Regions from separate parts of the Acidihalobacter sp. genome, predicted to be linked through region 1. Evidence: predicted binding sites of a transcription regulator. Region 1 holds the regulator's gene; the other holds the start of a gene.

The links. Region 1 encodes sigma-54, which starts transcription at its own class of promoters, with help from an activator protein. Its sites were predicted from a motif close to TGGCANGNTNCNTGCTT; they were not measured.
Region 2: a site for sigma-54 is predicted at 3,903-3,919, ahead of glnA (glutamate--ammonia ligase). Genes of this name have one in related genera too.

Annotation. Positions count from the first base shown of each region.
Region 1 covers NZ_JARRQY010000005.1:10,995-18,309, forward strand. Annotated here, with positions in the region: gene lptC (LPS export ABC transporter periplasmic protein LptC) at 1-267, shown strand, start outside; gene lptA (lipopolysaccharide transport periplasmic protein LptA) at 276-803, shown strand; gene lptB (LPS export ABC transporter ATP-binding protein) at 800-1,525, shown strand; gene P8014_RS02240 (RNA polymerase factor sigma-54) at 1,727-3,184, shown strand; gene raiA (ribosome-associated translation inhibitor RaiA) at 3,206-3,523, shown strand; gene P8014_RS02250 (PTS sugar transporter subunit IIA) at 3,516-4,016, shown strand; gene hprK (HPr(Ser) kinase/phosphatase) at 4,080-5,024, shown strand; gene rapZ (RNase adapter RapZ) at 5,021-5,881, shown strand; gene P8014_RS02265 (PTS sugar transporter subunit IIA) at 5,964-6,365, shown strand; gene P8014_RS02270 (HPr family phosphocarrier protein) at 6,387-6,659, shown strand; gene ptsP (phosphoenolpyruvate--protein phosphotransferase) at 6,823-7,315, shown strand, end outside.
Region 2 covers NZ_JARRQY010000034.1:48,742-56,056, forward strand. Annotated here, with positions in the region: gene ntrC (nitrogen regulation protein NR(I)) at 1-365, opposite strand, end outside; gene glnL (nitrogen regulation protein NR(II)) at 362-1,441, opposite strand; gene P8014_RS12620 (DUF4124 domain-containing protein) at 1,709-2,263, opposite strand; gene glnA (glutamate--ammonia ligase) at 2,414-3,823, opposite strand; gene P8014_RS12630 (cation diffusion facilitator family transporter) at 4,011-5,177, opposite strand; gene P8014_RS12635 (sulfurtransferase TusA family protein) at 5,228-5,461, opposite strand; gene P8014_RS12640 (tRNA (5-methylaminomethyl-2-thiouridylate)-methyltransferase) at 5,454-6,497, opposite strand.

The DNA.
Region 1 (7,315 bases):
ACCACGCCCCGCGCGGACCTGCAGGCCGACGGCGAACACGTACACATGCCCGAGAGGGTGGTCATAACGCGTTCGGCCACCGACGGAGAACTCAAGCTGGTCACCTCCGACCTATACGTCAACATCCGCACCCAGACCGCTACCAGCCAGGCGCATACGACCATCGACGCTCCCGGTTACCATGTACAGGGGCTTGGCCTTCACGCCGACTTCGCCGACCATGTCTTCGAACTGCTGCGCGAGGTGCGCAGCACCTACCAGCGCTGACGACCACTATGCGAAACGATCTCATTAGCCCACGCCTGCTCCTGACCACCGCCCTGTTCTGCCTGGCGCCCCTGCCCGCCGCTGCGCAAACTCCGGCAGCGCCCGAGGCTCCGGTACACATCAGCGCCGACCATTTCCGCTTCAACCAGCAGAAAGGCACCGGAAACTACAGCGGCAACGTGGTGGTCACCCAGGACAAACTCATGATCAAGGGCGACAAGCTGGACATCCTCGCCCCCAACAGCGGACCGATCCAGAAACTGACCATGATCGGCACGCCGGCGACCTTCGAAGACACCACCGCCGAAGGCAAGCGCATCACCGGCCAGGCAAAGAACATGGTCTACAACCCCGCCGAACAGAGCATCGTGCTCACCGGCGACGCCCAGCTACAGCAGCGCGGCAACGCCTTCCGCGCCAGTCGCATCGTCTACGACATCCGGCGCGACCTGGTCGACGCCGGCGCGCCGGGACAACGCATCGAGGCCACCTACACACCCGCCACGGGCAAGACCGCGGAGACGCCAAAACAATGAGCGTGCTGCGCGGCACCGAACTCGCCAAGCGCTACCGCGGCCGCGACGTACTGGCCAGCGTCTCGCTGGAAGTCGCTAGCGGCGAAGTGGTCGGCCTACTCGGCCCTAACGGCGCCGGCAAGACCACCTGCTTCTACATCATGGTCGGCCTGATCCAGGCCGATGGAGGCAACATCCAGCTCAACGAACAGGAGATCACGCGTTTCCCCATGCACGCGCGCGCGCGCATGGGCATCGGCTACCTGCCGCAGGAAGCCTCCGTGTTCCGCCGTCTGAGCGTCGAGGACAACATCCGCGCCGTACTGGAACTGCGCAAGGAACTCGATGCCAAGGGCCGCGAGGAAGCGCTCGACGCCCTGCTCGAGGAACTCCAGATCGGGCATATCCACGACAGCCGCGGCTACAGCCTCTCGGGCGGTGAACGCCGGCGCGTCGAAATCGCCCGTGCCCTGGCCGCCGACCCCGCCTTCATCCTGCTCGACGAACCTTTCGCCGGCGTCGATCCGATTTCCGTACTCGACATCCAGCGCATCGTGCGCCATCTGAGCGAGCGCAACATCGGCGTGCTGATCACCGATCACAACGTGCGCGAAACCCTGGGTATCTGCCAACGGGCCTACATTCTGAGCGAAGGGCGCGTGCTCGCCGAAGGCGGCCCCGAGGACATCCTGCACAATCGCAAGGCCCGCGAGGTCTACCTCGGTGAAGACTTCAAACTGTGATGCCGCACCAGCGCTGCCTCGCGCACCTCGGCGGACGGCGCCTCCGGCCTCGTACGCCAGCAGAGCGCACCATGCGGATCGAGAGCACATCTTGCATCCGAGATGGATTCGATATAATCCTGGACATGACACAGCAAAAACCAGACAGGAGGCACCGGCCTGCTGGAGCGAGCGGCGAAACGCCGCAATGACGGAAACCCGATGATCAAGCCTTCGATTCAACTCAAGCTGGGGCAGCAACTGGCCATGACGCCCCAGTTGCAGCAGGCGATTCGCCTGCTGCAGTATTCCACCCTAGAGCTGCAGACCCACATCCAGGAGATTCTAGAAACCAATCCGCTGCTGGACAGCGACGAGGAAAACGACGAGAACTACCCGGCCGAAGATCAAGAAAACGACGACTCTACCACCAGCGCCGAAGACACGATCCCGGACGACCTGCCCGTCGACAGCGCCTGGGAGGACATCTATGAGCCGGCCAACGTACCAGGCTCCGGCAATGGCCGCCTTGAAGGCGAGGAGCGCGATCCCTACGAATCCCAAAGCGGGGGTGACGAATCGCTGATCGACCATCTGCTGTGGCAGATCCACCTCACCACGATGAACGATCAGGACCGGCAGATCGCCATCAACCTGATCGACGCCATCGACGAAGACGGCTACCTGCAGGAAGATCTGCCCACCCTGCAGAACAGCCTGACCCAGGAACTGGGACTGGAAGAGCCGCTCGAGATCGAGGATATCGAGGCGGTACGGCACCTCATCCAGCGCCTCGATCCGCCCGGCTGCGGCGCCCGCAACCTGTCCGAATGTCTGCTGGCACAGCTCTATGAACTGCCCGCCGACACGCCCTGGCTGGAAGCCGTCCGCAAGCTCATCGGCGAACATCTCGATCTGCTCGCCAACCACGATTTCAAAACGCTCATGCGCCGCCTCGAACTCGACGAGGCCGGCCTGCAGAGCGCAGTTGCACTGATACAGACGCTCAACCCACGCCCCGGTGCGCAGATCAGCGATCGCCGGCCCGAGTACATCGTACCTGACGTCATCGTGCGCAAGCAGGATCAGCGCTGGCGCGTCGAACTCAACACCGAAGCCATCCCGCGCCTGCGCGTGAACGCCACCTACGCAGCCATGGTCAAGCGCGCCGACACCAGCACGGACAACACCTACATCAAAAACCAGCTGCAGGAGGCACGCTGGTTCATCAAGAGTCTGCAGAGCCGTAACGAAACGCTGCTGCGCGTGGCCTCCGCCATCGTCGAACAACAGCGCGGCTTTCTCGAATATGGCGAGGAAGCCATGAAACCGCTGGTACTGCGCGACATCGCCGAGCAGGTCGAAATGCACGAATCGACCATCTCCCGCGTCACCACGCAGAAATACATGCACACCCCGCGCGGCATCTTCGAGTTCAAGTATTTCTTCTCCAGCCATGTCGGCACCGCCGACGGCGGCGAGTGCTCGGCGGTGGCCATCCGCGCGATGATTCGCAAGCTCATCGAAGGGGAACCTGGCGACAAACCCCTTTCAGACAGTAAAATCGCCGCCCTTTTGGGAGAGAAGGGCATTCAGGTGGCCCGCCGCACGGTCGCCAAGTACCGCGAGGGCATGAATATTCTCTCTTCCAGCGAACGCAAACGCCTGACGAAGGCCTGACAGACAACAATGGAGTCACCCATGCAGATCAACCTCACTGGCCACCACCTCGAACTCACCGACCCGCTGCGTGCCTACGTCGAAGAGAAATTCCAGCGCCTGGAGCGCCATTTCGACAATGTGATCGACGTACATGTCGTGCTCAGCGTCGAGAAACTCCGCCAGAAGGCCGAAGCCAGTCTGCTGCTCGGCGGCAACCAGCTGCATGCGGAAGCGGAAACCGAGGACATGTACGCCGCCATCGACGGTCTGGTGGACAAGCTCGACCGGCAGGTCGTCAAGCACAAGGAAAAGATCAAGGACCACCACAAGGCCGACGCCGACAAACGTCTTGCCTGAATCCACCAACGCTGTAGGTCACACCATGCAGATCGGCGAACTACTGAGCCTGGATCGCGTCGTAGACAACGCCGACGTTACCAGCAAAAAACGTACTCTGGAATTGCTCGGTCAGCTGCTAGGCAGTGAGGAAACCGGCCTTTCGGCCGATGAGGTTTTCGACACTCTGCTGGCGCGCGAACGACTGGGCAGCACCGGGCTCGGTGCGGGCGTAGCCATTCCCCACGGGCGCATGAAAGGCATCGGACGGGCAGTCGGCGCATTCGTCAAACTGCACGAAGGGATCGATTTCGACGCGCCCGACAAACACCCCGTCGATCTGCTCTTCGCATTGATCGTGCCGGAGGAATGCACTGACGCGCATCTCGACATCCTCGCTCAGCTCGCCAGACTGTTTCGTGACGCCGACACCGTTGCACAACTACGCCAGTGTACGGACAGCGAGACGCTTTACCGCGCACTAACCGAATGGAGTGCGCGGCACGCCGCCTGACCGGACAAGAATCCGGGGCGCAGAAGTGCCGAAAGCGCCCCGGAATTCAGTAGACTAGCCAGCATGGAATCCACTCCGCTGACTGTTCAGATGCTGTTCGAGACTCTTTGCGACAAGCTGCAGCTCGAATGGACGGCTGGGCGCAAGGGCGCACAGCGCGCACTCAGCAGCGCCCGCTGCCCCTGGGGCGGCGCCACGCTGGTCAGCCATCTCGACCTCATCACCACCAGTGCGGTTCAGGTAATCGGCCCGGCCGAGATGGAATATCTCACCGAGCTGCCGCCGGCCGAACGCGCCGAAGCCATCCGACATCTGTTTCAAGCCACCGTCGTGGTGCTGCTGGCCGACGGTCTGACCGCCGGCCAGACCCTGCGCGCCGCGGCCGACTCGCGCAACGTGCCGTTGTTCACCACGCCACTGGCCGAACAGGAATTGCTCAGCCAGCTGCGCTACTACCTCAGCGAAGCGCTTGCCGAGCGCATCACCATGCACGGCGTGTTCATGGAAGTGCTTGGCATCGGCGTGTTACTGGCCGGCGACAGCAACGTCGGCAAAAGCGAACTGGCGCTGGAACTGGTCACGCGCGGACACCGGCTGGTCGCCGACGATGCCCCGGAACTGGCGCGCATCACGCCCAACACGCTGCAGGCCCACAGTCCTGCGGTACTGCAGGACATGCTGGAGGTTCGCGGGCTCGGCGTGCTCAACATTCGCGCCATGTACGGCGACAACGCCATCAAGGACCGGAAGAATCTGCAGCTGATCATCGACCTGCGCCACGCCGAACCCGCCGCGACGGAAACCACGCGTCTGCAAGGCGTGCTGGCCGAGCGCGAACTGCTCGGCGTCACCGTGCCGGTCACCGTCATCAACGTCGCACCCAGCCGCGATCTGGCCGTGCTAGTCGAAGCGGCAGTGCGCAAGCATCAACTGCGCGATTCCGGCTACGATGCAGCCGAGGACCTGGCCCAGCGTCAGCTGCACCTGATCGAGGCCCAGCGCACATGAGACTCATCATCGTCAGCGGGCTCTCCGGCTCGGGCAAGACCGTCGCCCTGCATGCACTCGAGGACGAAGGGTTCTACTGCATCGACAACCTCCACCTCGGCTTGCTATCGCCCTTCGTGACCCAGTTGCTCACGCCACGCCTGAAACTGTACGACGCCGCAGCGGTCGGCATCGACGCACGCAGCGGCGTCGAGGAACTGCGCCGCTTCGACAGCATCGTGCGCGAGATCCGCGACCAGGGCGTCGAACTGGAGATCATCTATCTTCAAGCCGAAGTCGACACCTTGCTCAAGCGCTTCAGCGAAACCCGGCGCAAACACCCGCTGTCGCGCAAGGGGCTGCCGCTGATCGAGGCCATCCACCTCGAACGGTCGCTGCTCAGCGAAATCGCCGCGCATGCCGACCTCACCATCGACACCACGCACAGCAACGTCCACCAGCTGACCGCGCAGATTCGCGAGCGTGTCGGACGCGATCATACCGGCGCACTGTCGCTGCAATTCCAGTCCTTCGGTTTTAAACACGGCGTACCGACCGATTCGGATTTCGTATTCGATGTCCGCTGTCTGCCCAATCCACACTGGGAGCCGCGGCTACGCAGCCAGACCGGCCTCGATCCGGCCGTGCGCGAATACCTGGAAGCGCACCCCATGGTTGAAAACATGTACGACGATCTGCGCCGTTTTCTGGAGAACTGGATTCCCCGCTTCGAGGCGGAGAACCGCAACTATCTGAGCGTTTCAATCGGCTGCACGGGCGGGCAACACCGCTCCGTCTATCTCGTACAGCGCCTCGGCGAGCACCTGCGGGCCAACCGTGGCGCCTCCGTCACCATTCGCCACCGGGAACTGGAATGAACGCCCCCTCATTTACCCCGAGAACCCGCGCCTGGCGTGCAGTCTTGTCGCCGCAATTGTTTACGCGTAGTCTGCCCACCCCATGTCCGTCAGCCTCCTGCTAATCACCCACGGCAACATCGGCCGCGACCTCGCGGACACCGCGCGCAGCATGCTGGGCACCGACCCGCTGCCCATCGCGCAGCTTTCCGTGCCGCTGTCGGCCAATCCCGACAAGCTGTACGAGGACGCCCTCGCCATGTGCGAGCAACTCGACCGGGGCGAAGGCGTACTGGTGCTCACGGACATGTTCGGCTCCACACCGAGCAACATCGCCTGCCGGCTGAACCAGCTACCGCACGTGCGCATCCTGGCGGGCCTGAACCTGCCCATGCTGGTGCGGGTGCTCAACTACCCCAACCTGGACCTGGAAACACTCAGTGCGAAAGCACTGAGCGGTGGGCACGACGGCGTGCTCGACTGCCAGCAGTCGCGCCACAACTAGACTGCCGAGGAATCGATGACCATGAGCATCAGCCGCGACGTCACCATCATCAACCGCCTGGGCCTGCACGCCCGCGCTGCGGCCCGTTTCGTCAACCTCGCCTCACAGTACGAGGCCGCCGTCGAAGTCGAACGCAACGGCCAGAAGGTCAACGGCAAGAGCATCATGGGCGTCATGATGCTGGCTGCCGCCCAGGGCAGCAGCATCAAGCTCCACGCCGATGGATCCGACGCCGAGGACGCTCTCAGCGCCCTGGTCGAACTCATCGCACAGCGCTTCGGCGAGGATTCCTAAGAGCTAGACGGCCGCTACGCCAGCGCGGATTGAGGCGCCGCTGCCCGAGAGAGTCTTTGCGGGAGTACGGGTTGGCGTGGTATTTATGGGACGGAAAACTAGAGCCTGACACTGGAAGAGGACGCAACCGCATCCCTCCAGTCCAGCGAAGGGGAAAGCGGCCATGAGCTTGCTGCTCAACGGCATTGGCATATCACGCGGCGTCGCCATCGGCCGCGTGCACCGCTACGACTACACCGCCCCCGATATACGCCGCCACACCCTCGCCGTCGAAGCGATCGAACCCGAAATCAAACGTTTCTGCGCTGCGCTCGAAACCGCTGCCGCCGAACTGCGTGCACTCAAGACCCGGATTCCCGAAGACTCCTCGTCCGAAGTCGGAGCCTTCATCGATACGCACCTGCTGATGCTCGAGGACCATCTGCTGTCCCGCGTTCCCGTGGAACACATTCGCGCACAGCACTGCAACGCCGAATGGGCGCTCAAACTTCAGCATGACGAGCTGATCGCCACTTTCGACGCCATGGCCGACCCCTATCTGCGCACGCGCCGCGACGACGTGTCCCATGTCGTCGACCGCATTCTGCGGCTTCTGCAGCACGATGCCGAACGCCCGCCCGCGGCGCCGCCGAGAACCAGCATCGTGGTGGCCGAGG
Region 2 (7,315 bases), on a different contig from region 1:
ACGGCACGGCGGGCAAGTTCGACCGCTTCGTCCACGTCGAACGGCTTGGGCAGATATTCGAACGCCCCGCCCTGATAGGCGGCGACAGCGGCATCCAGGTCAGAATGCGCCGTAATGATGATGACGGGCAGCTCCGGATGTCCTATATGGATCCGCTCGAGCAGTTCGAGCCCGTCCATGCCCGGCATGCGGATATCGCTGATGACGGCGTCCGGGCGCTCATGCTCAAGCTGTTGCAGCACCGATTCGGCGTCGCTGAAGCTGTGTACGTCGAACCCCGAACCGCTCAGGGCACGCTCCAGCACCCACCGAATGGAGCGATCGTCATCGACAACCCAGAGACTACCGTTGTGGCTGACATTCATGCATTTGCCTCCAAAGGCAAAAGGAGGGTGAAAACGGTATGGCCGGGACGCGACTGGCACTCGATCAGACCGCCATGCTGCGTGACCAGCGATTGAGAAATGGCCAGACCCAGACCGGTTCCGCCAGCCTGACCCGAAACCATGGGATAAAACATGCGTTCGATGAGATTGTCGGGAATGCCTGGGCCGTTGTCGTGCACCTCGATCACCGCGATAAGCCGGTGACGCGTACCGCCGATGGTGTAGTTGCGCGCGATGCGCGTGCGCATGAGGATCTCGCCACGCCCCTCGAGCGCATGCACCGCGTTCTGTACGATGTTGAGCACCGCCTGGATGATCATGTCGCGGTCTATGTACAGATCGGGAATGCTCGGATCGTAGTCCGTGTTGAGCGCAATGCCTCCCGGCGACTCGACGCCGACCAGCTGTCTGACGCGCTCGAGAATCTCGTGCACGTTGACCGACTCCATGCGCGGACGGCTGTTGGGGCCCAGCATCCGGTCCACCAGCGCCCGCAGGCGGTCCGCCTCGCTGATGATGATGCCGGTGTATTCGCGCAGGCCCTCGGAATCCAACTCGCGTTCGAGCAGTTGCGCGGCGCCGCGCAGGCCGCTCAAAGGATTCTTTATTTCGTGCGCCAGACCGCGCAACAGACGACGCGCCGTCGCCTGCTGGGTCAGCAGGCGTTTTTCCCGCGTAATCCGCAGCTGACGATCGATCTGGCTGAGTTCGAGCAGCAAACCCTCGACCGCCTCACCGGTAATCCAAGGTGAAAGCGTGCAATCCACTGTGACGTCGCGTGCGCCGGGCAAAGTGAGCGTTTTCTCACGTTCGGTCTGCGGATGGATGCTCGCCATGACTTCTCGCATCGCTTCCACAAATCCGTTGCCATCCGAAAACATCGCTTCAGCCGGCTGACCCAACATGTTTTGCGCACTGTGTTCCAGTAGCATCTCGCCGGCGGGATTGAGGTATACGAGACGCAGATCCCGGTCGAACATGAACACCGAAGTGGTCAGTCCGTCCAGAATCGCGTGCGCGTCGATCGTGCCAGTTTGAAGTGCAATCTGATTCATCAAGGCATCATAAAGCCGCCCTACCGGGGCATATCGAACGCTCAAGCAATATCCGCGCCCACCCATAGCCCCGCCAAGCCGCTCCCCTACGGACTAGAACGCACCATTGTCGGGCGAAACGCCCCAAATAGGGGCTGTATATCGGAGGACAGAAAAGGCACAGAACCCGCCGCAGCAGAACGCACGGCTCCAATCCGGGAGCCGGCCAAGCGCTGGCCGCCGCACCCACGAGGAGTCCAGCGCGTCGCGCAATAGCGTGAGCAGGCCCTAAGGAGCCGATCCGGCCGGCTTCTTGAACAGAATCGAATGGCGCAACACGTAAAAAGTGATCGCCTTGGAACGACGCAACACCTGGCCCTGCACATCCGTCAGCACGACATAGGCGTGATGAGCCCCACGATCTAGATTCTGTTGCCGAACATCGAGCGAACGGCCGACGTAGACGACTTTTTCATCGAGATACAACTGCAGCGCCTGCCCCTTGGCAAGTTCCGGGCTGACCTGCAGCTTGATGGTGATATCGCCATTGTTCGCACGCAGGGCCTGCTCGTTCTTGGGGCTGACGATGCGCAGCTGCGGCTTGGCCTGCTCGGTGACGGCCGGAGCGCTCTGCGGCGCCGCCTGCGCGGCCGAATTGGGAGCAGGGGCGGCCGGCACGGTATTCAGAGGCTTGAGTTCAACCGAGTGCGACGCCACGCCCGACGGAGGCTTCTGGTCGGAAAAGACGGTATTGCCCTGGGCATCGGTCCAACTGTAGATCTGCGCCCCCACCGCGACAGGCAGGGCCAGGCAAACGACCAGGAAAAGCAATAAACGCTGCATGCCTTGAGCATAGGCGCTGCACGGCGCTCGCCGCAAGCCGCATTCGTCGGCCTGGAGTGACCATCGAAACGGCGCACGCATAAAGACCAGCACAAAAAAGAAACGCCCCGTGCGGGGCGTCTCCGTGACAAACCGCTGCGCCTGAACGGCTCAGAGGCTGTAATACATATCGAATTCCGCCGGATGCGTGGTCATGCGCAGGCGCGTGACCTCCTCCATCTTGAGTTCGATGTAGGCATCGATGGCGTCGTCGGTGAACACGTCGCCGGCCTTCAGGAAGTCGCGGTCGGCGTCGAGCGCGGCCAGGGCCTGCTCCAGCGAGCTGCACACCTGAGGAATCTTCTTTTCTTCCTCCGGCGGCAGGTCGTACAGGTTCTTGTCCATGGCTTCGCCGGGATGGATCTTGTTCTGGATGCCATCCAGGCCGGCCATCAGCATGGCCGTGAAGGAGAAGTAGGGATTGCCGGTCGAATCCGGGAAACGAACCTCGATACGGCGCGCCTTCGGGCTGGACACCCACGGCACACGGATCGAAGCGGAACGGTTGCGCGCGGAATACGCGAGCATCACCGGCGCCTCGAAACCCGGAACCAGACGCTTGTAGCTGTTGGTCGATGCATTCGCGAAGGCGTTGATCGCCTGAGCATGCTTGATGATGCCGCCAATGTAGAACAGCGCCGTTTCGGACAGGCCGCCGTACAGATCGCCGGCGAACAAGTTGACGCCGCCCTTGGACAGCGACTGGTGCACGTGCATGCCGTTGCCGTTGTCGCCGACCAGCGGCTTGGGCATGAAGGTGGCGGTCTTACCGTAGTTATGGGCGACGTTCTGGATGGTGTATTTCATAATCTGGTTCCAGTCCGCTCGCTTGACCAGCGTGCTGAACTGCGTGCCGATCTCGCACTGTCCCGCAGTCGCCACCTCGTGATGGTGCACTTCGACGGGCACACCCATTTCCTCGAGCACTTCGCACATCGCCGAGCGCAGATCCTGCAGCGAATCGACCGGCGGCACCGGGAAGTAACCGCCCTTTACGCCGGGACGGTGACCGATGTTGCCTTCCTCGAACACTTTCTCGGAGTTCCAGCCAGCCTCGTCGGAGTCGATGCTGTAGAAGGCGCCGCCCATCTCGGTGCCCCAGCGCACATCATCGAACACGAAGAACTCGGGCTCGGGGCCGAAGAATGCGGTGTCGGCGATACCGGTGGACTTCAGGTAGGCCTCGGCGCGCTTGGCGATGGAACGCGGGTCGCGCTCGTAGCCCTGCATGTTGGAAGGCTCGATGATGTCGCAGCGCAGGTTCAGGGTGGTCTCGTTGAAAAACGGATCGATGACCGCGCTACCTGCGTCGGGCATCAGAATCATGTCGGAAGCCTCGATGCCCTTCCAACCCGCGATGGAGGAGCCGTCGAACATCTTGCCGTCCTCGAAAAGGCCCTCGTCGACGGTGCTGGACGGCACGCTCACGTGCTGCTCTTTGCCGCGGGTATCGGTGAAGCGGAAGTCGACGTATTTGACGTCGTATTCCTTGATCATGTTCAGAACGTCTGTCGGGGACATGCTAATGGACTCCTCACGCGTGGAACGTTTCTCGAAATGGACAGGCATCGCTCCAGCAATGCTCCTGCTCGACGGTCATAAGCAGAAATAATGCCAAGCCCGGCAAGCTCCCGCCACCAGGATTTGCCGGAACGACCCAAATGCTTGCCGCACCAATCTAGTGCAACAAAATCGTTTTCGCACCAAATTAGGTGCTTGCACAGCGGAAATAGACCATCACCTCTCCAACCTCCGGCAAGGTCTTGGACGCTTCGGTCAATTCGTGTGCAATCTGCTTCGCCTCCTTCGTCCCGGACATTTCGCGCAGGGACAGAAACAACTCCAGATGAACATGGCCGTCTAGGTAATGCAGGCCGACATTCTCCAGCAGGGAGGCCGCGGGAATCTGCCCCCACTGCGCCCGCAGGCGACTCATCAATTCGCCGCGCAGCGGCAATCTCGCACAAGCCGCCTCACGCTCGTCATCCTCGGGATCGATGTGGACGGTAACGTCCGACATCTCCTCGAATTCTTCGATCAAGCGGTGCTCGACGGCTTCGCTGATCCGATGCCCCTCGGACACGCTGATACGGGAATTGACCAGAATGTGCACGTCCGCCAGCGCTTCGCCGCCCATGCGGCGCGTGCGCAACATGTGCAGACCGCTGACACCATCGGTATCGAGAATGGTACGCCTGATCGCCTCGACCTCCTCGGGCTCCAGCCCGGTATCGATAAGCTCGCGCACACCGCTGGAGGCCAGCTGCCAACCGATGCGCGCAATCATGACCGCGACCACGATGGCCGCTATCGCATCCAGGTAGGGCAAGCCGAGCAACGTGCCGCCGATGCCGGCGAACACCACCAGCGAGGAAAACACGTCGGAGCGATGATGCCAGGCGTTGGCCCGCAACAGACTGGAGCGCACGCGCTTGGCGACATGCACGGTGTAGTGGTAGAGCGCTTCCTTGGACACGATGGCGAGCGCGGCGAAAGCCAGAGCCAGAGGCTCCGGATCGAACAGACGTCCCGGATGGAACAAACGCTCTCCGGCATTGAAACCGATCGCCACAGCCACGCCGACCAGGGCCAGGCCGACGAACACCGACCCCAAGGTCTCGATGCGGCGATGGCCGTAGGGGTGTTCCTCGTCGGCATCCTGGCTTCCTTGCTTGGCCGCGAACAACACGACCGCATCGCTGATCAGATCGGAGAGCGTATGCAAGCCATCCGCGATCAAAGCCTGGGAATGTGCGAAGACGCCGCCAGTGATCTGTGCGGCGGACACCACGACATTGACCAACGCGCCGACCAGAGTGACACGCCGCATCGCGGCGAAGCGGACATCGGGGGTGGAAAGGTCGGAGTCGGGCATCAGGCGATGGGTCAAGATGGCGGAACGGCGATTATGCCATAGCCGTGCGCTCAGCCGAGCTCGATCAGAATCTCCACTTCGCCATCGATCTCCTGCGTCTCGATCACACGGTGGCCGTGTACACGGCACCACGCCGGGACATCGGCCAGAGCGCCCGGATCGGTGCAGAAAACCCGCAGCCGGTCACCTGTCGCCAGCCCCTTAACCCGATCCTGCACGCGGATCACCGGCATCGGGCAGAGCAGCCGGCGCGCGTCGAGTTGGTACTCGGAGGACTCAGACATACCAGCTCTGCGCGACGTCACCAATCGGAAGCGGCGCAATGTTCAAGCGCCGCGGCTCGTCACCGGGCTGCGTGACGGCGACTTCGACGCTTGCAGCGTCGCGGCCCTGACTGAAGCGCGCCACGATCCGCGCAGCCAGGGTCAGGTCCTCGGCGCTGAGATACTCGCCTTCGACCAGGGTCAGCGGCCCACCATGACTGATCGGGTGCAGATGCGTAAATTGCTTGCGATAACCCTCAAGGAAGCGCGACTCGCCTTCCTCGCGGGCGACGATGAGCTTGAAATGTGGACGGGGGCGCAAGTGGCGCCCCACCTTGAGCAGCATGATGTCGTCGAGTTCGTAGCGCTTTTCACCGCGGTGCTGCCACAGATCGGCGAGCTTGCGCGAATAGCTCTCGTCCGTGAGAAAGCAGCAGCCTCCAGCGGGCTGCGCATAGTCCTCCAAACCGAAACGCTCGGCCAGCGCCATCTGCGGCTTGCGCGAGCGACCCGAGAAGTTGAATAGCTGCTCCCGGCCCACCCAGCCCTCTCGCTCTGGCAGAGTAGGCGCCAGATTCTTCGCGCACAGAGGGCGCAGCAGCAGATCGTCCGCCCCCGATTCGCGCGCAACGATCGGCATGGTTTGCTTGCGCTGTGACTTGGGCCTCTGGCCGATCACCTCGCCCGTGATAATGAAATCGAAGCCATTGGCCTGCATCCATTCGCGCGCCTTGCCGACCATGAAGACCTTGCAGTCCAGACAGGGATTGAGATTGGCCCCGTAGCCGTGCTTCGGGTTGAGCACCACATCCTTGTATTCCTCAACGATGTCGACGATGTGCAGGCGGATGCCGAGCTGCTCGGCAACCCACAGTGCGTTATTGCGCTTCGGTTTGGCTCGGTCCTGCTTGCGGATGGCGTGTGTGTGTCCCTCCACGCAGAACCCGGTGAAGAAGTTGATGCCTTCGACGTGCACGCCCTGTTCCATTACGGCACGGGTAGCGAGCATGGAATCCAGGCCGCCGGAGATCAGAGCTACTGCCTTGCGTTGAGTCATACGAGCGATTCTGGCGAAACTGCGCTAACTTGAGCAATTGGGTGCGAGATTTTAGCAAAGGGGAAGTTGATCCGCCTGGGTGTATCTCGCTAGAGGGCCGCGATGACTTGTTTCGGGCCTGATTCGAGGTGTGGGGTTTCTGTTGGTTTTACGGTGAGACCTATTTCCATTGTTGGCGCTGAGACTCGTTTCGGGCGCGAATCGGCGTTTCCAGTATTGCCCCTCCTTGGGTGACGCGCCCGCCCCCCTTTCTTTGCATGCCCAAAGTAAAGAGGCGAAAGATAAGGCACCCGAGAGGCCTTGTCCCTGACGGGCAAACCTCGAGCGCACACCCCGTCGCGGGGCACCGCAGGCACTTGCCATCCTGGCAAAGCCTGCTCGGGCGGCGTCCTGCCGCCCGAGCCCGCGCCGGGGCGCACGCTCGAGGCAAGGCCACACGGGAACCGGGGAGGCAAAACAGGGCGCAACCCAAATGTTTGATCTGCTACCAAGCTGATTTAGAACGATTCAGTTTCGGACTCGCCCGGTTTTGACGTTCGGCCCCCTGATCGCTTGCCTCGCGAGCGCGCACCTGGGCGGGGATGGCCGGCAGGACGCCGGCCAAGCAGCCCTTCGCCCGGATGGCGAATGGCTGCGGGCCGCGCTCAGGAGTACGTTCGCGAGGTCGCCCGACAGGGACAAGCGATCCTGGGGGTGCGTTTCTTTCGCCGGTTTCTTTGCGCATTTCAAAGAAAAAATCGTCGGGAACGATTTTTCGCGCAAGCCCCGAAGGGGTGAGGCGCAGGGATGCGTCGAACAAATCGGCTCGGGCGCGTCAC